DNA from 4 places in the Kitasatospora sp. NPDC058478 genome. Region 1 is predicted to be linked to each of the others. Evidence: riboswitches for the same ligand, from Rfam matches in the RefSeq annotation. Region 1 holds a riboswitch; each other region holds the start of a gene.
What was found. Region 1 has a riboswitch for cobalamin ahead of ACFWPT_RS36060 (HoxN/HupN/NixA family nickel/cobalt transporter). Riboswitches for the same ligand answer to the same signal wherever they lie in the genome.

Region 1 (5,715 bases):
ACGCCGTCTTCCCGGACCGCCCGGCCATCGGCCTCGGCGGCTGGAAGCGGCACATCGGCCCCGGCATGATCCCGGTCGTGCTGCTGCCCAGCCTGGACTCCGTGCTGCACCGCAACGCCCGGCGCGGCGGCACCCGGCGGCTCGGTGACGAGGAGGTGGCGCGGATCCACGGCCGGATGGCCGGCTGGTACAACTCCGGGCTGCCGATCATCGACAACTCGTACCTGGACGTGGCCGGCACCGCCGCCGAGCTGGACCGCGTCATCCTGGCCCGGCTGATGGGCATGCCGGTCCGCTGACCTGCGACGATCCGGTGCTGTCGGCGCCGACTGCGATGATGTGCAGGTCCTGTCGAACCACCCCGGGGGAGCTGACGCCCGTGCCGGAAGGCCACATCATCCACCGCCTCGCCGCCGAGAACCGGAAGGCCTTCGGCGGCCGCCCGGTCGAGGTGTCCAGCCCGCAGGGCCGGTTCGCCGACGAGGCCAAGGCCATCGACGGGCAGCTGCTCACCGCGGCCGAAGCCGTCGGCAAGCACCTGTTCCTCGGCTTCGAGGAGGGCGCCTGGGTGCACGTCCACCTCGGCCTCTACGGCGGCTTCGCCTTCGGCACCGGGCCCGCGCCCGAGCCGGTCGGCCTGGTCCGGCTGCGGCTGGCCAACGACGACGGCTACGCCGATCTGCGCGGCCCCAACACCTGCGCGCTGGTCACCGGCGCGGAGAAGGCCGCCGTCGCCGCCCGGCTGGGCCCCGACCCGCTGCGCGCCGACGCCGACCCGCAGGCCGCCTGGCGCCGGATATCGGCCAGCCGGACGACCGTCGCCGCGCTGCTGATGGACCAGAAGGTGCTGGCCGGGGTGGGCAACGTCTACCGGGCCGAGGTGCTGTTCCGCCACGGGATCAACCCGCACCGCGCCGGCCGCGACCTCACCCGGGGCGAGTGGGACGCGATCTGGGCCGACCTGGTCGCCCTGATGCGCGAGGGCGTCGGCGCGGGCCGGATCGACACCGTCCGGCCCGAGCACACCCCCGAGGCGATGGGCCGCCCGCCGCGTGTCGACGACCACGGCGGCGAGGTGTACGTCTACCGGCGGGCCGCGATGCCCTGCCTGGTCTGCGGCACCGACGTCCGGACGGAGCAGCACGCCGCGCGCAACCTCTTCTGGTGCCCCGCCTGCCAGGCGGCCTGACCGGGTCCGCGGTTGCTCCGGCCGGGCCCCGGCGTGTCCTCCGGGGGGCCGGTCAGCCGACGGCCACGGTGGGCTCGTGGTGTTCGGCGGCGGCGCACGCGTCGAGGAGGGGGCGCATGGCCTCGTCCACGAGCCGGTAGCGCACGACCCGCCCGTCCTTGTCCCCGGTGACCACGCCCGCGGTGCGGAGCAGCCGCAGGGCCTGGGACACGGCGGGGTCGCGCATGCCGGTGGCGACGGCGAGGTCGGAGACGGCGAGCGGGCCGGCCCGGTGGAGGGCGAGCAGGAGGGCGAGCCGCCCGGGGTCGGCGAGCAGGGAGAACCGCTCGGCCCAGGTGCGGACGTGCGCGGGGTCGCCGATCGCGGCGATGGCCTCGCAGACCCGGTGTCCGTCGATGGTGCGGTGGCCCGCGCGGTCGGCCGGTACGAGATGCATGCGCACATTGTTGCAGGAGGGGGCCTGTGATCCTGGACACCTGCGCAGGTGCGCAGCCTTGCAAGGGTGGGTCCTGACCCCTACGGTGTTCCCCGCCGTGGTGCTCGGGAAGACCGGTGACGGATCCTCAGGGGTCCCAGTCCGGAGCGGCCCTCGCCACTGTGATCGGGCCATCGTGATCGTCGACGATGGAGAGACGTCCGTACCCACGACGCCACTGGGAGCCTCGCGCACCTGGGAAGGCGGGTACGGGACCCCCGTAAGCCAGGAGACCGGCCACGGCATCTCACGAAGTGTTTCCACGAGGTGCTGGAGCGTGACCCGAATGACCCTGCCCGAAACCGCCGCCGCCGAGGCGCCGGCGACACCGTCCGTGCTGCCCACGTTCCGCTGGAAGCGCGAGGACACCGTTCGCACGGCCGGGCTGATGGGGGTGATCCTGGCCATGCACGTGGTGGCGTTCGGGACGCTCATCTTCCTGGTCGCGCCCCACAACTACGCGGTCGGCACCCAGGTCTTCGGCGTGGGCCTGGGGATCACCGCGTACACCCTCGGCATGCGGCACGCCTTCGACGCCGACCACATCGCGGTGATCGACAACACCACCCGCAAGCTGATGGCGGACGGCAAGCGGCCGGTCTCGGTCGGCTTCTGGTTCGCCCTCGGGCACTCCTCGATGGTGGTGCTGATGGCCGCCCTGGTGGCGGGCGGCGCGCAGCTGGCCAGCACGCTGATGGACGACGACTCGACCACCCACAAGTGGCTCGGGATGGTCGGCACGACGGCCTCCGGCGCGTTCCTCTACCTGATCGGCGCGCTCAACCTGGCCGCGCTGCTCGGCATCCTCAAGGTGTTCCGGGCGATGCGGGCCGGGTCGTACGACGAGGCGCAGCTGGAGGAGCACCTCAACTCGCGGGGCTTCATGGCCCGGGTGCTGAACCGGGCGACCCGCTCGATCACCCGGCCCGGGCAGATGTTCCCGGTGGGCATGGTGCTGGGGCTGGGCTTCGACACCGCGACCGAGGTCACCCTGATGGTGATGGCCGGGTCGGGCGCGGCGGCCGGGTTGCCCTGGTACGCGATCGTCTGCCTGCCGCTGCTGTTCGCGGCCGGGATGAGCCTGTTCGACACCCTGGACGGGACGTTCATGAACTTCGCGTACCAGTGGGCCTTCGCCAACCCGGTCCGGAAGGTGTACTACAACCTGACGATCACCGGGCTGTCGATCGCGGTGGCCTTCGTCATCGGCACCATCGAGCTGGTCGGCGTGCTGCACGAGAAGCTCGATCTGACCGATCCGGTCACCGGCTGGATCGCGGGCATCTCGCTGGACAACGTCGGCTACGCGATCGCCGGGCTGTTCGTGGTGGTCTGGGCCGCGGCGATCGCCTACTGGAAGCTGGCCCGGGTGGAGAAGCGCTGGGTGGCCGCCGAGTAGTGGCGGCTGCGAGCGGCGACGGCTGCGAGCAGCGACGGCGCCTCCCCCGGGATCCCGGGGGAGGCGCCGTTTCGTCGCTGCGGGGCGGTACGGGTCGCTGCCGGTCGGCGTTCCGTCGGTGCGGGGTTCAGTTCGGGCGGGCGGGGTTCAGCGCTCTTCGCGGAAGTCGACGTGTCGGCGCGCGACCGGGTCGTACTTGCGCAGGACCATCCGGTCCGGGTCGTTGCGGCGGTTCTTGCGGGTCACGTACGTGTAGCCGGTGCCGGCGGTGGAGCGGAGCTTGATGACGGGGCGCAGTTCACTACGGGCCATGGGTGTCCTCCCGGGTTGGCGGGTTGGCGGGTTGGCGGGTTGGCGGGTTGGCGGGTTGGCGGGTTGGCGGGGTGTTCGGGGCCGGGGCGAAACCGTACACCGAAATGGAAGTCATTTTCATCTGGTGTAACGTGAGCTCCGTCCTGCCCATTCCCGGACGTCAGGGAGCACCCATGTCCGCCCACTGCCAACTCACCGGCCGCAAGCCCGGATTCGGCAACGCGATCTCGCACTCGCACCGCCGCACCCGCCGCCGCTTCGACCCCAACATCCAGCACAAGCGCTACTGGCTGCCCGGCGAGGGCCGGTACGTCCGGCTCACCCTCAGCGCCAAGGGCATCCGCACCATCGACACGATCGGCATCGAGGCCGCCGTCGCCCGCATCCGCGCCCGAGGGGGGAAGGTCTGATGGCCAAGCAGAGCAAGATCGCCAAGAACGAGCAGCGCCGCGCCGTCGTGGCCCGGTACGCCGAGCGCCGCGCCGAGCTCAAGCGGATCATCGCCCACCCCGGCACCGCCCCCGCCGAACGCGCCGCCGCCCAGGCCGAACTCGCCCGCCAGCCCCGCGACGCCAGCGCCACCCGGATCCGCAACCGCGACGCCGTCGACGGCCGCCCCCGCGGCTACCTGCGGGCCTTCGGCCTCTCCCGGGTCAACCTCCGCGTCCACGCCCACGCCGGCCACCTGCCCGGCGTCCGCAAGGCCAGCTGGTGAGCGGCGTGGACGGGATCAAGCTGCCCGTGGTGGTCGTCGCCGGACTGCACGCCGCCGAACGCCGGGCCGCCGTCCGGGAGTTGGCCGCGGCTGCGGTGGACGCGGTGGTCCTCCACCACGACCTGCGGGAGGCCTCGCAGGGTGTCGTCCACCGTGAACTGCGCGACGCGGGAGGCGGGTTCGACGCCGCCGACGTCCCGCTGGTGAACGACTGCCCCTGCTGCGCCCTGCGCGAGGACCTGCTGCCGCGACTGCTGCGGATCGCCGACGAAGGCCGGTACGGACTCGCGATCGTCGAACTGTGGGGCGGCAGCGACCCGCACCCGGCCGTCGAGGTGATCGCCGGGGGAGAGGCGGACGGCCGCCATCTGGAGGACGCCGTCGAACTCGCGGGCGTGGTCACGGCCGTCGACCCGGACCGGCTGATCGGCGAACTCTCCGTCTCCGACGACCTGGTGGACCACGGCGAGCACACCGCCCGCCAGGACCAGCGGACCCGCGCGGAGGCGCTCGCCCACCAGGTCGAGTACGCCACCACCCTCGCCGTCCCGCGCGCGACGGCGCACACGCCCGGGCTCGCGCTGCTCCGCCAGCTCCACCCCACCGCCCGGGTCGTCCGGCTCGGCACCGGCGCGCTCACCCGGGCCGCCCTCGGCGGCTTCGACGTCGCCGCCGCCCGCGACCGGGTCAACCCGGCGATCGCGCTGCTCCCGCAGGAGAGCGACGAGGCCGGCGTCACCACGCTGGTCTGGGAGCGCCGCCGCCCGCTGCACCCCGAGCGGCTGCACCGGGCGCTGGAACTGCTCGTCCCCGCCGCCCAGCGCAGCCGCGGCCGCTTCTGGCTGGCCAACCGGCCCGACCTGATGCTCGCCTGGGACGCCGCCGGGGCCAACCTCGCCGTCGAGGAGTGCGGGCCCTGGCTCACCTCCCTGCCCGACGCCGCCTGGGAGCTCTACCCGCCCGCCCGCCGGGCCGCCGCCGCCCTCGACTGGCACCCTCTGCACGGCGACCGGGTGCAGCAGCTCAGCTTCACCGCCGAGGGCCTGGACGTCGACGGTGTCACCGGGCTGCTCGACTCCTGTCTGCTCACCGACGCCGAACTCGCCGCCGGCGAACCCGGCTGGAAGGCCCTGCCGGACGCCTTCCGGGACCTGCTCGACCCCGTTCACTGAGGAGCCGTCACTGTGCGTAAGCGACCGAACCCGCCCAAGGACCGGCCGAACCCGCTGTTCGCGGCCGGCGTCGAGTACATCGACTACAAGGACACCGACCTGCTGCGGCGCTTCGTCTCCGACCGCGGCAAGATCCGGAGCCGCCGCGTCACCCGGCTCACCGTCCAGCAGCAGCGCGCCGTGGCCGGGGCCGTCAAGAACGCCCGCGAGATGGCCCTCCTCCCGTACGCCGCCGGCACCACCCGGTAGCCATCGCCGCCGTCACCACCGCCACCACCGTCACCACCGTCACCACCCGACAAGGAGCCCCCGATGGCCGTCCCCAAGCGCAAGACGTCCCGCAGCAACACCCGGCACCGCCGGGCCCAGTGGAAGGGCAAGGCCCCGAAGCTCGTCCCGATCACCCTCAACGGCCGCGAACTGCTCGTCCCCCAGAACCTGGTCCCCGCCTAT
Region 2 (5,715 bases), on a different contig from region 1:
TCGTGGTACGGGCGCAGCAGCACCGGCACGTCGTGGGCGGCCAGGTACTCCAGGTGGTCGGCCAGGTAGGACAGGTCGGTCATCAGCGCGCGGTACTCGGGGGTGTCGTGCGCGCTGTCGACGACGCGGCCGAACCAGCCCTTGTCCTTCGCGGCCGGGGAGTTCGAACAGAGCACCTGCTCGAAGGACTTGACGTCCGAACCGGGGTAGGGCTGGTGGAAGGACATGCCGACGATCCCGGCCGGCCCCCCGCCGTTGTCGGGCAGTTCGGTGGTGGTGCCGTCGCAGTTGTGCTGGACACCGGCCGTGCCGTAGCTGCCGTCGTCGGCGCGCGGGTGGCCGGACCAGACGGCGGAGAGCAGGTCGACGGCGTCGTCGGTGTACTGCCAGCCGGCCCGGCAGGTGGGCCACCGGCCGGCCGAGTAGGAGCGCGGGTCGCCGACACCCCAACCGGTCTGGCCGTAGCCGGGGCCGAGGTCGGTCTCGACGAAGCCGGGCAGCTTGCCGGTGAGGTCGGCGGCCTTCTTGTAGTAGTAGCCGACCTGCTTGGTGCCGCGGTAGTCGCCGTACTCGGGGTTGTTGCGCTCGTTGTGCGCCTCGACGTGCTGGCCGATCACCGTCCCGCCGCTCTGCCCGGTGCGGGCCTGCCCCTCCAGGTCGGCGAGCAGTTGCTGGACGGCCCGGGCGTTCGGCGAGGCCTGCGGGTCCCGGGCGAGCAGGTCCCGGCCGACCTCCGGCGGCAGGGTGCGGCCGGAGAAACCGACCGCCACCGGGACGCGGGCGGGCTGTTCGCCGTCGGCCCGGCCGTCGCGCTGCAACAGCGCCACGGCGCCCGCGGCCACCACGACCCCGGCCGCGGCCAGGACGGCGGGCTTGCCGCGCAGGGCTCTGGGCAGGGCCACGGACCGCTCCTCCGGTTGCTCGCCGGCACCGGCCCAGGCGGACACAACCGGAACACTCGTGCGAATGACTGCCCCGAGAGCCTGCCACACTCCCCCGGCCCCGGCGAGCGAACCCGCCGGGGCCGGGGTGTCACGGCGGATCAGCCGGCCGCGGCGGCCCCCGGCGCACCCGGCGCGGACGCGGCCTTGGCGCGCTGGAGCAGCTGGCCCTTCACGTGCTCGCCGAAGCCGGCGGCCGCCGCGGTGGCGGCGGCGTCGGCGGTGTTGCCGCCCTTCGCCGAGCCCTCGACCGTGAAGTAGGCGTACCGGCCCAGGGTGTTGTGCGTGTTGGTGCAGCCCGGCGTGGCGCAGAAGGCCGGCGCGCCCGGCGCGACGGCGCCCTTGAGGTGGCCGGTGTAGCTCTTCATCGAGGTCTCGGCCTGGATCTTGTGGTCGAAGACCGCGACGCCGACGGTCACCGCGCTGTCGCCGGAGACGTAGGTCGCCCGGAGCACCTTCTGGCAGCCCTGGTCACCGAGGACCTTGCCGAGCCCGCCGGTCGTCGAGTTCCCGTCCCAGCAGGGCGAGTCCAGCGAGACGAAGGTCCGGTTCCAGGTGGCGCCGTTGACCGTCACCTGGAGTGCGGAGAACAGCGCCCCCGCGTCCTGCGGCGCCGGGTCGGTGGCGGCCTCCCAGATCGGCTTCGACGGGTCGTCCGGCGCGCCGCCCGGGGTGCCGGACGGGTTCCCGCCCGGGGTTCCGGCGGCATTCGGCGCGGCACTCGGTGCGGCGGAGGACGGCCGGTTGGAGGCCGAGGCGGTCGGCCCGGCGGTCGGCTTGTCGCCGTCGCCCTTCGTCAGCAGCACCGCACCGCCCGCGACCAGGCCGCCGACCAGGACGACCGCGACCGCCACGCCGAGGGCCCGCAGCCGGCGGCGGCGCTTGTCGTCCGCCGCGTTGCGGTCCGCCAGCGCCTGCCAGTTCGGCTCGGCGCGCTGCGGCGCCTGGGGCTGCGGGTACGGCTGCGGGTGCGCCTGCGGGTGTCCTTGGGGATGCGTCTGGGGATGCGGCTGGGGGTTCGGCTGCCACTGCGGCGGCAGCTGCTGCCCCGGTTGGCCCGGCTGCGGCAGCGGAGGCTGCCCCGGCGGGCCGGGCTGCGCCACCGGCTGCGCGGGCGGCACCGGAGGCCCGTACGAGGCCGGCGGCGGCCCGAAGCCCCCGCTCGGCGGCAACACCGGACCGGGCACCACCGGCGGCTGCTGACCGTGCGCGTCCCCCGGCCCGGTGGGAGGCGTTCCCTGCGGACCCTGCCCGGGTGCGCCAGTTCCGTCGCTCACGCGCCCCCTCGCTTCGCTCGATGATCGCTTCGCGAAACGCGCCCCTCGGCGCTTCGCTCGCTCATGCGCCCAGATCGTAGGGCATGCCCCCGCCAGCCGGTCCGCCCGGTGACCGTTCCGTATCGAAACCAGGACGCCGGAGCCCGGAACCAAGGCCCCGGGAGCCCGGATCCGAGGCGCCCCAAGGCCACGGCCCGCCCCCTCCCAGCACCCCCGGTTATCGCGCCGACACACCGCGCCGTACTACATGTGGGGTCGCATCAGAGAGACACCACAAGATGTATGCTCAATCCTGCTGTCGATGCAGGGGAACCCGGTGCGAATCCGGGACTGCCCCGCAGCGGTGAGCGGGCGGCTCCAGCAGCCGCACCGCGAGTCCGAGTACCTGCCGACGGTGTGCGCACGGGCCCTCCCGCAGAGGCCGCGCCAGCACGAGAACTACCTTCCGGGCCTCGCGGGCGGGCCGGGGACGCCACTGTCGCGCGACGCTTCCTGCGTACGTGCCGTGCTCCCCTGCCCCGAACGGCCCGGTACCCCCCGATCACCGCCGCCGATCGCCGCCAGGAGAGAGCGCCTTGACCACCGCTGCCTCAGCCACCCTGCCCGCCCAGGGCACCGGCCCCGCCCCCACCGACCCGACGGTCTCCGACCCCGGCGGCGCGCTCCTTCGGCTGCTCACCGACCGCAGCGTCGATCTCCCCCAGGTGGACCCCGGCCATGTCGCCGCCGCCGCGCTGCGCGGCCGCCACGCCGGCTCGGACTTCGCCGAGCTGCGCGGGCTGGCCGTGGACGCCGCCGCGTCGATGATCGCCGAGGACCCCCAGTACTCGAAGCTGGCCGCCCGGCTGCTCGCCCTGGAGATCGTCGACGAGGCGAACAGCCAGGGCTCGCGCTCCTTCGCCGCCTCGATCGCCGTCGGCCACGACGAGGGCCTGATCGGCGACACCACCGCCGCCTTCGTCGCCAAGCACGCCGCCGCCCTGGACGCGCTGATCGACGTACACGGCGACGACCGCTTCGAGTACTTCGGCCTGCGCACCGTGCAGTCCCGCTACCTGCTGCGCCACCCGATCACCCGCAAGGTCATCGAGACCCCGCAGCACTTCCTGCTCCGCGTCGCCTGCGGCCTGGCGGTCGGCGACAGCGAGCAGTCCGTGCGCGAGGTCGCCGAGCTGTACGGCCTGATGAGCCGGCTGGAGTACCTGACCTCCTCGCCGACCCTGTTCAACTCCGGCACCCGGCACCCGCAGATGTCGAGCTGCTACCTGCTCGACTCCCCGCTGGACAACCTGGACTCGATCTACAACCGCTACGCGCAGATCGCCCGGCTGTCCAAGCACGCCGGCGGCATCGGCCTGTCCTACTCGCGCATCCGCTCGCGCGGCAGCCTGATCCGCGGCACCAACGGCAAGTCCAACGGCATCGTCCCGTTCCTGCGCACCCTCGACTCCTCGGTCGCCGCCGTCAACCAGGGCGGCCGCCGCAAGGGCGCGGCCTGCGTCTACCTGGAGACCTGGCACGCCGACATCGAGGAGTTCCTGGAGCTCCGCGACAACACCGGCGAAGAGGCGCGGCGCACCCACAACCTCAACCTGGCGCACTGGATCCCGGACGAGTTCATGCGCCGGGTCAACGCCAACGAGGACTGGTCGCTCTTCTCCCCCGCCGACGTGCCCGAGCTCGTCGACCTGTGGGGCTCCGACTTCGACGAGGCCTACCGCAAGGCCGAGCTGGCCGGCAAGGCCGTGCGCTCCATCCCCGCGCAGACCCTGTACGCCCGGATGATGCGCACCCTGGCGCAGACCGGCAACGGCTGGATGACCTTCAAGGACGCCTCCAACCGCGCCGCCAACCAGACCGCGCTGCCCGGCCGCACGGTGCACTCCTCGAACCTGTGCACCGAGATCCTGGAGGTCACGGACGACTCCGAGACCGCCGTCTGCAACCTCGGCTCGGTCAACCTCGGCGCCCACGTCGCCCCCGGGGCCTCCGTCGACGACCTGCTCGGCGCCATGGACTGGGAGCGCCTCGACGCCACCGTCCGCACCGCCGTGACGTTCCTCGACCGCGTGGTGGACATCAACTTCTACCCGACCACCGAGGCCGGCACCTCCAACTCCCGCTGGCGCCCGGTCGGCCTCGGCGTGATGGGCCTCCAGGACGTCTTCTTCAAGCTGCGGATCGACTTCGACTCCGCCGAGGCCGCGCGGCTCTCCACCCTCATCGCCGAGCGCATCATGCTCACCGCGTACGAGCGCTCCGCCGACCTGGCCGAGCAGCTGGGCCGCCACGAGGCCTACGGCGAGACCCGCGCCGCCCGCGGCGAACTGCACATCGACCACTTCCCGACGGCCGCCCCGCAGTGGGCCGACCGCTGGACCGCGCTGCGCGCCCGCATCGCCGAGACCGGCCTGCGCAACTCGCTGCTGCTGGCCATCGCGCCGACCGCGACCATCGCGTCCATCGCCGGCGTCTACGAGTGCATCGAGCCGCAGGTCTCCAACCTGTTCAAGCGCGAGACGCTGTCCGGCGAGTTCCTCCAGGTCAACCCGTACCTGGTGCGCGAGCTCAAGGAGCTCGGCGTCTGGGACCAGCAGACCCGCGACGCCCTGCGCGAGGCCAACGGCTCCATCCAGGAACTGGGCTGGCTGCCCGCCGAGGTCCGCTCGCTCTACCGCACCGCCTGGGAGCTGCCCCAGCGCGCGCTGATCGACCTGGCCGCGGCCCGCATGCCGTACCTCGACCAGAGCCAGTCGCTGAACCTGTTCATGGCGGCGCCGACCATCGGCAAGCTCAGCTCGATGTACGCCTACGCGTGGAAGGTCGGTCTCAAGACCACCTACTACCTGCGCTCGCGCCCGGCGACCCGGATCGCCCAGGCCGCCTCCGGTGCCGCCCGCGCCGCCGCGCCCGCGTCCGCGCCCGTGCCGGTGAACACCCCGACCCTCACCCCGGAGGAGGAGGCCGCGCTGGCCTGCTCCCTGGAGAACCCCGAGTCCTGCGAGGCCTGCCAGTGAGCACCCCCGACCGCGAGAAGATGCTGCTCGACCCCGGCTTCGAGCTGACCCTGCGCCCGATGCGCTACCCGTCGTTCTACGACCGGTACCGGGACGCGATCAAGAACACCTGGACCGTCGAGGAGGTGGACCTGCACTCCGACGTCGCCGACCTGGCCAAGCTCAGCGAGGGCGAGCGCCACCTCATCGGCCGCCTGGTCGCCTTCTTCGCCACCGGGGACTCGATCGTCTCCAACAACGTGGTGCTGAGCCTCTACAAGCACATCAACTCCCCGGAGGCGCGGCTGTACCTGTCGCGCCAGCTGTTCGAGGAGGCCGTGCACGTCCAGTTCTACCTGACGCTGCTCGACACCTACCTGCCCGACCCCGAGGACCGCAACGCGGCCTTCGCCGCGGTGGAGAACATCCCCTCCATCCGCCAGAAGGCGCAGTTCTGCTTCAAGTACATGAACGCCGTCGACCACATCGACTCGCTGCAGA
Region 3 (5,715 bases), on a different contig from region 1:
CGCCGCCGTCGACCTCGCCCTGATGCCCGGCACGCTGACCGGGATCACCGGCCCGTCCGGATGCGGCAAGAGCACGCTGCTGCGCACCCTGGCCGGCCTTCACCGGCCCGAGTCCGGCAGCGTCATCCTCCACGGCGAACACCTGGCCCCGTCCTACCGGCGCCGCAGCCGCGACCAGCGCCGCCGCATCCAGCTCGTCCCCCAGAACCCCCTCGGCGCCCTCAACCCGGCCCACACCGTCGGTGCCACCCTCACCCGGCCGCTGAAGCTGCACTTCGGTCTTCCCGCCGCCCGGTGCGAGGAGCGCGTCGCCGAACTGCTCACCGCCGTCGGCCTGCCCCCGCACTACGCGACCCGCCACCCCCACGAACTCTCCGGCGGCCAACGCCAGCGCGTCTCCCTCGCCCGCGCCCTGGCCGCCGAACCCGACGTCCTGCTCTGCGACGAGGTCACCTCCGCCCTCGACACCGACACCGCTGCCGCACTCATGGACCTCCTCGACGACCTGCGCACCAGCCGGGGCCTGGCGGTGGTCCTCGTCAGCCATGACCTCCCCCTCGTCACCGGCCACGCCGACCACGTCCTGCCTCTCGCGGGCCCCCGCCCCGCACCGCTCACCGCGCAGCAGCCCGCCGGCGTCCGCTGACTCCTACTCGGAGATCCACCGTCGGCGCTGTCCGCCGGTGAGCACCCAGCCGGGGCCCGAGGGCGAGGGCGAGGGCGAGGGCGTGCGGCGTCCCGCGCCGCGGGCGGCCGCCGTGCACACCCGCCGCAGCAGGGAGTTGAGTTCGGCGCGCTGGCCCTTCGTCAACGAGCTGAGCAGGTCGCCTTGTACGGCGGATGCGTCGTCGTGCAGCACGTCCAGCGCTGCCTGCCCGGCCGGGGTGATCGTCAGCACCTCCTGCCGCCCGCCGATCTGGACGACCATGGAGTGCACCAGGCCTGCCGACAGGAGGTCGTCCAGTGCCTGGGCGGAGTCGGCCCCGGTTGCGGCGGTTGCGGTTGCGGCGGCGTGCTCGGTGAGGTCGCGGCGCCCGTGCGGCCCCAGCTGGGCGAGTGCGGACAGCAGCGCCTGATGGGCCGGGCCCATTCCCCTCGCGTCGAGCCGGTCGGCCAGCAGCCGGTCGACCGCCCTGCCGGCCGTCGACAGGAGGTAGACGGTCTGTTCGAAGGGGCTCGTCGAGCCCGTCCTCCCGTCGTACACGCCAGGTCCCATCGTCCGGTGGCCGCCGTGTTCTCGGACCGGGGCCATGGTGGCGGCACCCGCGTGGGGATGCCGAGCCCGGAGGCCGGAGTGAACGCGGCCTCTGATCGCCGGCGGGCGGGCGGCTGCGCCAAGACCCGCACGGGTAAGCCGAGCCTCACCATACCCGGACCCGCACGGTTGGTCTACATCGATGTCGTCAGACCGGGCCGTGAGCCCTCAGGGTCCGGGCCGCGTACTCGACATACTCGTGCAGCCCGTAGGCCAAGGCCACGCCGAGCAGGGCCGCGACCGTGACGGCGGCGACCAGGGCGACGGCGGCGTGCGCCCTGCGGCCGGTCGGGCGGGCGGGTGCGGGGCCCAGGAGGGCCTGGACGCGCTGGGGCACGGGGCCGGTGTTCACGGACAGCAGGGGCCCGGCGGTTCGGCGGGCGGACGGCGATCCGGCCAGGGCCGCCCGGGCGATGGCGGTCGCGGCGGTGCGCCGGTCGGCGACCGCGGCGGCGGCCTGCTCGTCGGCCCAGCGTTCCAGGTGGTAGTCGAGGTCGGCCCGCAGCCGGGCCAGCGCCGGGTGTACGGCGGCGGCGAGGTCGACGGCGGCGGACAGCAGGTGGTGGCGCCCGCGCAGGTGGGCGCGCTCGTGGGCGAGGAGCACCGCGCGCTCCGCCGGGCCCAGCGCGCTCAGCATGCCGGCCGAGACGACGACGCGGCCGGGGCGCCCCCGGTGGCCGGGCAGGGCGAAGGCCTCGGCGTCCTTGCCCGCGACCACGAGCAGGTCGCCGTCGCTCGTCGCATCAGCGGTCAGGCCCCAGGCGCGGGCGAGGAGCACGCGGTGCCCGCGCCACCGCAGCGTCAGCCGTACGGCCTGGACGGCCAGCGCGGCCCCGGCAGCGCAGGACACCGGCACCACGGCCGGCCACCGGGCGACGACGCCGGACAGCGGCAGGTGCTCCAGGCCTGCCAGGAACGGGACGTGGAACAGCCCGGCGAGTGCCGCGACGGTGCCGCCCGCCAGCAGGACGGCCGCGCCCGTGAGTACGAGCGAGGCCTCGCGCGGAGGGAGCAGCAGGGCCAAGCGGCGTGCGGCGGGCGCCGCGGCCCAGGGGAGCAGCAGGGCCAGGGCGACGACCGTCAGGATCAGGCCCATGCGTCGTCCTCGGGCCCGGGCCTGCCGGAGTCCGCCGCGGTCGCGGCCCTGGCCCCGGTCTGGGCCCCGGTCTGGGCCCCGGTCTGGGCCTCGGCCTCGGCCTCGGTCTGGGCATCGAGGAGCAGGCGGCGCAGCACGTCCTCGTCGTCCTCGGACAGGGAGGAGACGAACCGCTTCAGCACGAGGTCCCGCTGGGGTTCCTTCTCCAACTCCCGGCGCATGCGCCCGGCCGCCAGTCCGGCGGCGTCCTCCACCGGGGCGTAGGCGAAGGACCGCGCGGGGCGGCTGCGGACCAGGGTCCCCTTCTCGTGCAGGCGCGTGAGGATCGTCGTCACGGTGGTGCGGGCCAGCCCGTGGTCCAGCGCCTCCTTGACCTGCTGGGCGGTCAGCGGCTCGCCGGCCGCCCACAACACCGCCAGCACGTCCGCGACCAGTTCCCCGTGCGGACGCCTGGCGTCCCGACCGACCCTCACATCGTTCTCCCTGTCCCGACACTCCCGGAAGGCACACTCCCGGCAGGCGCACCTCCGGCGCCGACAGCGGTCGGCGGCCGAGGCCTGCCCGCGCCGGTATGGCGAAGATGGGCCCGGCCTGTGTTGCTTAGGTGTGCCTCAGCTAACTTTACGGGCTCGTGGCCCCGCGCTGCCGGGCGCCTGATTTGCGGACACCGTCCGGTCACGTGCCGCTCGGCGCGGTGGAAAGCCGATGGCGCAACGCGCGTGCGGGCCTCTGGACTTACTAGGACGTCCAACTATATGGTCGACGGCAGGTCCGCGGTGTCAGGGAAGCCGGTGTGAGTCCGGCACGGTCCCGCCACTGTGACCGGGGAGTTCGTCCTCGCAAATGAAGGCCACTGGCAGCCAGCCGGGAAGGCCTGGGGGCGTGCGGTGATCCGGGAGTCAGGATACCGGCCGCGGGTGTTCCGTGTTTTCCACGAGGATGGAGACGACACGCATGACTCCGGGCTGCTCCCGCTCCACTGCCGCTCCTGGTCGTCCCGTGCCCACGGCCGCCGGGGCCCCGACGCCCTGACGTTCCGTTCCGCCGCCGCACGCCCGTGTCGCGGGGCGCACCACCGTGCGCCCGCCGACCGGCGGCGGCCTCCGATCCTCCTCCTCTCCCCACCCCTGTCGAGAGAAGGAACCCGATGGTCCGAGAACTGACCCACTTCGTCGCCGGCAAGCCCACCGCCGGCACCTCCGGTCGCTTCGGCGACGTGTACGACCCCAACACCGGCCGGGTGCAGGCCCGGGTGCCGCTGGCGAGCCGGGCCGAGGTCGAGGCGGTGATCGCCGACGCCGCGCAGGCCCAGCCCGCATGGGCCGCGTGGAACCCGCAGCGGCGCGCCCGCGTCCTGCTGCGCTTCCTCCAACTCGTCGAGCAGGAGAAGGAGGAACTGGCCCGGCTGCTGTCCGCCGAGCACGGCAAGACCGTGGCCGACGCCCACGGGGACATCCAACGCGGCCTGGAGGTCGTGGAGTTCGCCGCCGGCATCCCGCACCTGCTGAAGGGCGAGTTCAGCGACAACGCGGGCACCGGCATCGACGTGTACTCGATGCGCCAGCCGCTCGGCGTGGTCGCGGGCATCACGCCGTTCAACTTCCCCGCGATGATCCCGCTCTGGAAGGCCGCACCCGCCATCGCCTGCGGCAACGCCTTCGTCCTCAAGCCCTCGGAGCGCGACCCCTCGGTGCCGCTGCGCCTCGCCGAGCTGTTCCTGGAGGCCGGGCTGCCGCCGGGCGTGCTGAACGTGGTCAACGGCGGCAAGGAGGCCGTCGACACCCTGCTGGAGGACCCGCGGGTGCAGGCGGTCGGGTTCGTCGGCTCCACACCGATCGCCCAGTACGTGTACGCCACCGCCGCCGCGCACGGGAAGCGGGCGCAGTGCTTCGGCGGCGCCAAGAACCACCTGGTCGTGATGCCGGACGCCGACCTCGACCAGGCCGCGGACGCGCTGATCGGCGCCGGCTACGGCTCGGCCGGCGAGCGCTGCATGGCGATCTCGGTGGCCGTCCCGGTGGGGGAGGAGACCGCCGACGCCCTGGTGGCCAAACTGGTCGAGCGGATCGCCGCGTTGAAGGTCGGGCGCTCGGACGACCCGGCGGCGGACTTCGGCCCGCTGGTCGGCGCCGACGCGCTGGAGCGGGTCCGCGGCTACCTGGACCTCGGGGTCGAGGAGGGCGCCGAACTCGTCGTCGACGGGCGGGACTTCCGGCTGGAGGGGCACGAGGACGGCTACTTCCTCGGCGCCTCGCTGTTCGACCGCGTCACGCCCGACATGCGGATCTACCGGGAGGAGATCTTCGGCCCCGTCCTGACCGTGCTCCGCGCCGCCGACTACGAGGAGGCGCTGCGCCTGCCCGGCGAGCACGAGTTCGGCAACGGCGTGGCCGTCTACACCCGGGACGGCGACACGGCGCGGGACTTCGCCCGCCGGGTGAACACCGGCATGGTCGGCGTCAACGTGCCGATCCCCGTGCCGGTCGCGTACCACACCTTCGGCGGCTGGAAGCGCTCCGGGTTCGGCGACCTCAACCAGCACGGGCCGGACTCGATCCGCTTCTACACCCGCACCCGGACCGTCACCTCGCGCTGGCCCTCCGGGGTCAAGGAGGGCGCGAGCTTCACCATCCCGACGATGGGCTGAGGGCGCCGTGCACGACCTCACAGAGGACCAGCTCGCCATCGCGGCGACCACCCGGGCCTTCGCCCGCGAACACCTGGCGCCGAACGCGGTCGCGTGGGACCAGGCCAAGCACTTCCCGGTGGACGTGCTGCGCAAGGCGGCGGACGTCGGCCTGGCCGGTGTCTACGTCCGCGAGGAGTCCGGCGGCTCCGGGCTCACCCGCGCCGACGGCGTGCTGGTGTTCGAGGCGCTGGCCACCGGCTGCCCGTCCATCGCCGCCTACCTGTCCATCCACAACATGGTCGCCTGGATGATCGACCGCTACGGCGACGACGCCCAGCGCGCCCGCTGGCTGCCGGGCCTCAGCGCCATGGCGACCCCCGCCAGCTACTGCCTCACCGAGCCCGGCGCGGGCTCGGACGCGGCGGCACTGACCACCCGAGCCCGCCGGGACGGGGCGCACTGGGTCCTCGACGGCGTCAAGCAGTTCATCTCGGGCGCAGGGGCTTCCCAGGTCTACCTGGTGATGGCCCGCACCGGCGGACCGGGGGCCGGCGGGGTGTCCGCGTTCGTCGTCGAACGCGACGACGCCGGCGTCTCGTTCGGGCCCGACGAGAAGAAGATGGGCTGGAACGCCCAGCCCACCCGCCAGGTGCGGCTGGACGGCGTCCGGCTCCCGGCCGACCGCCTCCTGGGAGCCGAGGGCGAGGGCTTCCGGATCGCCATGAACGGGCTGAA
Region 4 (5,715 bases), on a different contig from region 1:
AGGTAGATCCCGTGGGTGCCGCGCCAGGTCGAGAAGTTGAGGAACCAGACCGCGAAGCCGACCGGCTCGCCGGTGGCGTCGTCCTCGGCGATCAGGCCGAACAGCGCCGGGTTGGCGCCGAACAGGGCGTCGCGCAGCTGCTCCTCGGTGGCCACGGCCTCCTGCGGGGCCTTCTCGTACTCCGCGAGCTCGCGGATCAGGGCGAGGATGACGGGAACGTCGGTCACGACGGCGGTGCGGATCATGCCGCGAGCCTACTGCGCGCCCCCGCCCCCGGCCCAGGCCCTGATCGGGGCCCGGGCCGGGGGCGGGCGGGTCAGCGGGCCGGGACGGTGCGCAGGTAGTCGGCCAGCGCGGTGATCGCGGCCGGGTTGCGCGGGCTCTCCACCAGGTCGACGTAGTCCAGGACGAAGATCCGGTCGTTCCTGACCGCCGAGACGCCGGCCAGCGGCGGGAAGGACTTCAGGAAGGCGCGCTTGGCGTCGGCGCCGGTCTCGCCGTAGTTGTTGATCAGGATCACCTCGGGGTCGCGCTGCACCACGCTCTCCCAGCCGACGGTGACCCAGGTGTCCGCGAGGTCGCCCATCACGTTGGCCCCGCCTGCCTTGGCGATGATCTCGTCGGCCGCGGCGAACTTCCCGGCGGTGTACGGCTTGTCCTGCCCGCTGTCGTACAGGAACACGGACGGCCGGCGCTCGGGCTGCGGGGCGGCGGCGACCTGCGCCTTGAAACCGGCGACCAGCTTGTCCGCCCGGTCGCGGACGTCGAAGATCTCGCCGAGGTTGGCCAGGTCGGTGTAGAGCGCGTCCAACGGGGACATCACACCGCGCTCGGTGCCCTTGCCGCTGCGGCAGGACTCGCTGAGCACGTACGAGGCGATGCCGAGGTCCCCCAGCGCCTGCGGGGTGAAGCCGCGGCCCTCGTCGAAGCCGTAGTGCCAGCCGGCGAAGACCAGGTCGGCCTTGGCGCCCAGCACGATCTCCTTGGTGATCTCCTTCTTGGAGAGCCACGCGGTCTGCTGGTAGCCGTCCTTCCAGGCGACCTGGTCGACCCGGCCCTTGTCGTCGGGCATCACGTAGCCGGCCATCCGGTCGGCCAGGCCGAGGGCGAGCATCAGCTCGGTGATGCCGACGTCGTTGGTCACCGTCCGGGCGGGCTTCTGCGGGAAGGTGAGCTTGGTGCCGCAGTTCTCCACGGTCACCGGGTAGTGGGCGGAGGCGGCGGTGGCGTCGCCGCTCGGGGCGATCTCGGCGCCGCAGGCGGTGAGCCCGAGGGTGAGCAGGGCGGTGATGGCAACAGCCTTGGTGCGCACGGGGGTTCCTTCGGGGTGTGGGTCAGATCCGGTCGAAGAGCAGTTGGACGGCGCCGGTCACCGGGTGCCGGACGGGGGTGGCCCGGACGCCGAACACCTCGGCCAGCAGGGCGGGTCGGAGCACCTCGGCGGGCGGCCCCGAGGCGACGATCCGGCCGGCTTGCAGCACGTACAGCAGGTCGCAGTGGCCGGCCGCCAGGTTGAGGTCGTGCAGCGCGGTGAGCACCGTCGGCCCGGCCTCCCGGACCAGCGCCAGCACGTCCAACTGGTGGGCGATGTCCAGGTGGTTGGTGGGCTCGTCCAGCACCAGCAGTCGGGGCTCCTGGACCAGCGCGCGGGCGATCAGCACCCGCTGCTTCTCGCCGCCGGACAGGCTCAGGAAGCCCCGCCCGGCCAACTGCTCGGCGCCGACCTTGCGCAGCGCCTCGGTGCAGCGGGCGTGGTCGTCCGCGCCCGGGCCGCCCAGGCCGCGCCGGTGCGGCAGCCGGCCCATGGCGACCACCTCGGCCACCGTGAAGTCGAACTCGGCGGAGTGCTCCTGGGGGAGCGCGGCCACCCGCCGGGCGGCCTCGCGCGCGGTCAGCGCGTGCAGGTCCGTGCCGTCCAGCCGGACGGCCCCGGCGGCCGGCCGCAGCGCCCGGTAGACGCAGCGCAGCAGCGTCGACTTGCCGCTGCCGTTCGGTCCGATCAGTCCGACCACCTGCCCGGCGGCGGCGTCCAGGGCGACGTCGTGGACCAGCCGGGCACCGGCCAGCTCGACCGAGACGGAGTCCAGGGCGAGATCCATCAGCGGCCTCCGAAGGAATAGCCGCGACGGCGCATCAGCAGCAGGAAACAGGGCACCCCGAGCACCGCGGTGACCACCCCGACCGGCAGTTCGGCGGGCGCCAGCAGGGTGCGCGAGACGATGTCCACCCAGACCAGCAGCAGCGCCCCGGCGAGCGGCGCGACCAGCAGCACCCGGCGGTGCCCGGCGCCGACCAGCATCCGGGCCAGGTGCGGCACCATCAGCCCGACGAAGCCGATCGCCCCGCTGACGGCCACCACCGTGCCGGTGACGGCGGCGGTCACCACGAACAGCTCGCGGCGCAGCCGGTCCGGGTCCACGCCCAGCGAGGCGGCCGTCTCGTCGCCCATGGCGAGCGCGTCCAGCCGGCCGGCGGCGCAGGCCAGGTACGCCAGGCCGGCCAGCACGGTGGTGGCGGCGATCGGCACCGAGCCCCAGGTGGCGCCTCCGAGGCTGCCGAGCAGCCACATCATGGCGTCCCGGGCGGCCTCGCCGCGGGCGGCCGCGAAGACCATCAGCGCGGTGACGGCGGAGAAGCCGTAGGAGAGCGCGGTGCCGGTGAGCACCAGCCGCAGCGGGGTGAGCCCGTAGGCCGTCCGCGCCGCGAGGTAGACCAGCACCATGGCGACCAGCGCGGAGCCGAACGCGGAGGCCGAGATCGCCCACACCCCGAGCGAGGCGAAGGCGCCGAGCAGCAGCACCGCGTTGGCGCCGACGGCCGCGCCGGAGGAGATGCCGAGTACGAACGGGTCGGCCAGCGCGTTGCGCACCAGGGCCTGGACGGCGACCCCGGTGGCGGCCAGCCCGGCGCCGACCACGGCGGCCAGCACGGCGCGCGGCAGCCGGATCTCCCAGACGATCGCGTAGGCGGCGGCCTCCTCCGCCTCCAGCCGTCCGCCCGTCAGCCCGGCGGCCAGCAGCCGCAGGACGCGGGGCAGGCCGATCCCGGAGGCGCCCAGCGCCACGCCGCAGAGCAGCGAGAGCAGCAGGGCGGCGGCCAGGCCGACGGCGAGCGGGAGGGCGGGTATTCGGCGGGCGGGCGGGCTCGTTGCGCCACTGCCCGCGGCTGCGGTGCTGCTCACGGTGCGCCTTGCCTCGGGCCGCGGGTGCGCGGGGGCGGCACCGGTCGGGCGCGGGCCCGGGCGCCATCCCCTCGCAGTCCACGGCGAGTTGTCGGGAGTTCAGCGGCCGGGGGCGATCGGGCTGGCGCGGCCCCGGGGGCCGTGCTCACCGTTGCGGGTCAGCGCCGGATTCACACCGGACTTCCCCCTCGGACGCCCTGGCAGCATAACAGCCACTCAGGCTAGGCAACCCTTACCGGGCTCGGGTGGGGCGTGAACGCACGACCGCCCCCGTCCGGGCTCGCGGACGGGGGCGGTCGGGTGGCGACGCGTCAGGCTCAGGCCTGCTTGGTCTCCCAGAAGATCTTGTCGACCTCGGCGATCAGGTCCAGCAGGGCCTGGCCGGTGGCGGGGTCGGTGGACGCCTTGGCGGCCGAGGCGGCCTTCAGGGTGTCGTTGATCAGCTGGTGCAGCTGCGGGTACTTCTCGAAGTGCGGGGCCTTGAAGTAGTCGCTCCACAGCACCGAGATGTGGTGCTTGACGGCCTCGGCACGCTGCTCCTTGATGATCAGGGCGCGGGTGCGGAAAGCCGGGTCCTCGTTGGCCTGGTACTTCTCCTGGGTGCCCTTGACCGACTCGGCCTCGATCCGGGCCTGCGCCGGGTCGTACACGCCGCAGGGCAGGTCACAGTGGGCGTGGGCGGTGGCGCGCGGTGCAAACAGACGAGAGAACATGGGAGTCCTTCCTTAGATCGTCTTCCCGCGCCCGAGATTACCCTTCCGCCCCCGGGGTTTCGCGATCGGGCGGTGGGCCTAGGGCAAAAGGCGGACCCGGAACCGGGGTAATCCGGACATCGAACGGATCGAACGGGGTGACGGTCCGTACGGCAGACTGGGACCGGTCGGTCCGGGAGGAGGAGTCGTGGCGCGGAGCACGGAACCGGCGGGCACGGAACCCCGGGGGCGGGGCGGCGGCGCGGTGCCGTTCGGGCTGGTCGACGTGGCGGGCCCGTCGATGGTCCCGACCCTGCGCGAGGGCGACCAGTTGCTGGTGCGCTACGGCGCGCCGATCCGGCCCGGCGCGGTGGTGCTCTTCCGGCACCCCTTCCAGCAGGACCTGCTGGTGGTGAAGCGGGCCGCCGAGCGGCGTCCGAGGGGCTGGTGGCTGCTGTCCGACAACCGGCCGGTGGACAGCGACAGCCGCAGCTACGGCCCGGTCCCGGACGAACTGGTGCTCGGCCGGGTGCTGCTGAGGCTGCGCCCGCGCCCGGCCTGGCTGGCGCCGGGGCGGCGGCTGGAGCGGCTGCTGCTGAGCACCCGGCTGGCCCGGGTGCCGGGCCTGGCCCGCCGCCTGGGCGTCTGGGCGGACGAGCTCTGACTCCCTGACCCCCTGGGCCCTGCCCTGCCTAGCCGGCGGCGCCGAGTGCCGCGGCCTCGGCCTCCTGGCGCTTGCGGGCCCGGTACGCGGCGACGTTGGCGCGGGTCGCGCAGCGGTCCGAGCAGTAGCGGCGGGAGCGGTTGGTCGAGGTGTCCAGGTAGGCGTTGCGGCAGGGCGCGGCCTGGCAGATGCCGAGCCGGTCGGCGCCCAGCTCGGTCAGGTGGACGGCCAGGCCCATGCAGGCGACCGCGCTGAAGTGCGCGGTGGCGGTCGGCGAGTTGTCGGCCAGGTGCAGGTGCCAGCGCGGCCGGCCGGCGTCGTCCAGGTAGTCGTGCCCGGAGACCAGCGGGCTGACCGGGTACTCCATCAGCAGGCTGTTCAGCAGGTCGACGCCCCGGATCTCGTCGCCCTCGGCGGCGGCCTCGAAGACCCCGCGCAGCCTGGTCCGCACCGCCCGCAGCCGGGGCAGGTCGGACTCGTCGGCCTGTGCGGCGGCCCGCGAGGAGTCGGAGAACAGGCCGCGCACCGCGTCCACGGACGTCAGCGTGTCGGTGCCGCGTTCGGGCTCCTCGGTGTTCACCAGCCGAACGGCGAGATCGGCGTACGAGGCGAGCTCCACGGAGGTCCTTCCAAAAGGTCGGTAACGGGCTGATTGCGTCCAGCCTATTACCTGGGTGGGGAAAACGTCGGCGCCCGGCAGGAGCAGCCTGCCGGGCGCCGGTCGGTACGGTTCTACAGCACCTTGGAGAGGAAGGCGCGGGTGCGCTCGTGCCGGGGGTCGGTGAGCACCTCGCGGGGGTTGCCGGACTCGACCACCACACCGCCGTCCATGAACACCAGCGCGTCGCCGACCTCGCGGGCGAAGCCCATCTCGTGGGTGACGACCACCATGGTCATGCCCTCCTCGGCGAGGCCGCGCATGACGTCGAGGACGTCGCCGACCAGTTCGGGGTCGAGCGCCGAGGTGGGCTCGTCGAACAGCATCAGCTTGGGCTTCATGGCCAGCGCGCGGGCGATCGCGACGCGCTGCTGCTGGCCGCCGGAGAGCTGGGAGGGGTAGTTCTTCGCCTTGTCGGCGAGGCCGACCCGCTCCAGCAGGACCATCGCCCGCTCCCGGGCGGCGGCCTTGCTCTCGCCCTTGACCTGGACCGGGGCCTCCATGACGTTCTCGACGGCCG

Region 2: linked by a shared signal. The riboswitch ahead of ACFWPT_RS32250 (ribonucleoside-diphosphate reductase subunit alpha) and the one ahead of ACFWPT_RS36060 (HoxN/HupN/NixA family nickel/cobalt transporter) in region 1 are both predicted to bind cobalamin.
Region 3: linked by a shared signal. The riboswitch ahead of ACFWPT_RS07110 (CoA-acylating methylmalonate-semialdehyde dehydrogenase) and the one ahead of ACFWPT_RS36060 (HoxN/HupN/NixA family nickel/cobalt transporter) in region 1 are both predicted to bind cobalamin.
Region 4: linked by a shared signal. The riboswitch ahead of ACFWPT_RS35680 (FecCD family ABC transporter permease) and the one ahead of ACFWPT_RS36060 (HoxN/HupN/NixA family nickel/cobalt transporter) in region 1 are both predicted to bind cobalamin.

Annotation. Positions count from the first base shown of each region.
Region 1 is NZ_JBHXML010000091.1:633-6,347, forward strand. It holds gene ACFWPT_RS36045 (AAA family ATPase) at 1-299, shown strand, start outside; gene ACFWPT_RS36050 (Fpg/Nei family DNA glycosylase) at 380-1,189, shown strand; gene ACFWPT_RS36055 (ArsR/SmtB family transcription factor) at 1,242-1,625, opposite strand; cobalamin riboswitch at 1,707-1,921, shown strand; gene ACFWPT_RS36060 (HoxN/HupN/NixA family nickel/cobalt transporter) at 1,951-3,063, shown strand; gene rpmG (50S ribosomal protein L33) at 3,211-3,375, opposite strand; gene rpmB (50S ribosomal protein L28) at 3,549-3,785, shown strand; gene rpsN (30S ribosomal protein S14) at 3,785-4,090, shown strand; gene ACFWPT_RS36080 (CobW family GTP-binding protein) at 4,096-5,262, shown strand; gene rpsR (30S ribosomal protein S18) at 5,275-5,511, shown strand; gene rpmF (50S ribosomal protein L32) at 5,575-5,715, shown strand, end outside.
Region 2 is NZ_JBHXML010000071.1:38,822-44,536, reverse strand. It holds gene ACFWPT_RS32260 (glycoside hydrolase family 26 protein) at 1-902, opposite strand, end outside; gene ACFWPT_RS32255 (hypothetical protein) at 1,043-2,062, opposite strand; cobalamin riboswitch at 2,484-2,626, shown strand; gene ACFWPT_RS32250 (ribonucleoside-diphosphate reductase subunit alpha) at 2,818-5,235, shown strand; gene ACFWPT_RS32245 (ribonucleotide-diphosphate reductase subunit beta) at 5,256-5,715, shown strand, end outside.
Region 3 is NZ_JBHXML010000009.1:21,686-27,400, forward strand. It holds gene ACFWPT_RS07090 (ABC transporter ATP-binding protein) at 1-646, shown strand, start outside; gene ACFWPT_RS07095 (MarR family winged helix-turn-helix transcriptional regulator) at 650-1,204, opposite strand; gene ACFWPT_RS07100 (M48 family metalloprotease) at 1,404-2,351, opposite strand; gene ACFWPT_RS07105 (BlaI/MecI/CopY family transcriptional regulator) at 2,342-2,824, opposite strand; cobalamin riboswitch at 3,091-3,282, shown strand; gene ACFWPT_RS07110 (CoA-acylating methylmalonate-semialdehyde dehydrogenase) at 3,499-4,998, shown strand; gene ACFWPT_RS07115 (acyl-CoA dehydrogenase family protein) at 5,006-5,715, shown strand, end outside.
Region 4 is NZ_JBHXML010000088.1:20,174-25,888, reverse strand. It holds gene ACFWPT_RS35695 (GNAT family N-acetyltransferase) at 1-245, opposite strand, end outside; gene ACFWPT_RS35690 (ABC transporter substrate-binding protein) at 317-1,312, opposite strand; gene ACFWPT_RS35685 (ABC transporter ATP-binding protein) at 1,335-2,099, opposite strand; gene ACFWPT_RS35680 (FecCD family ABC transporter permease) at 2,099-3,181, opposite strand; cobalamin riboswitch at 3,271-3,410, opposite strand; gene sodN (superoxide dismutase, Ni) at 3,499-3,894, opposite strand; gene sodX (nickel-type superoxide dismutase maturation protease) at 4,082-4,537, shown strand; gene ACFWPT_RS35665 (CGNR zinc finger domain-containing protein) at 4,566-5,156, opposite strand; gene ACFWPT_RS35660 (amino acid ABC transporter ATP-binding protein) at 5,270-5,715, opposite strand, start outside.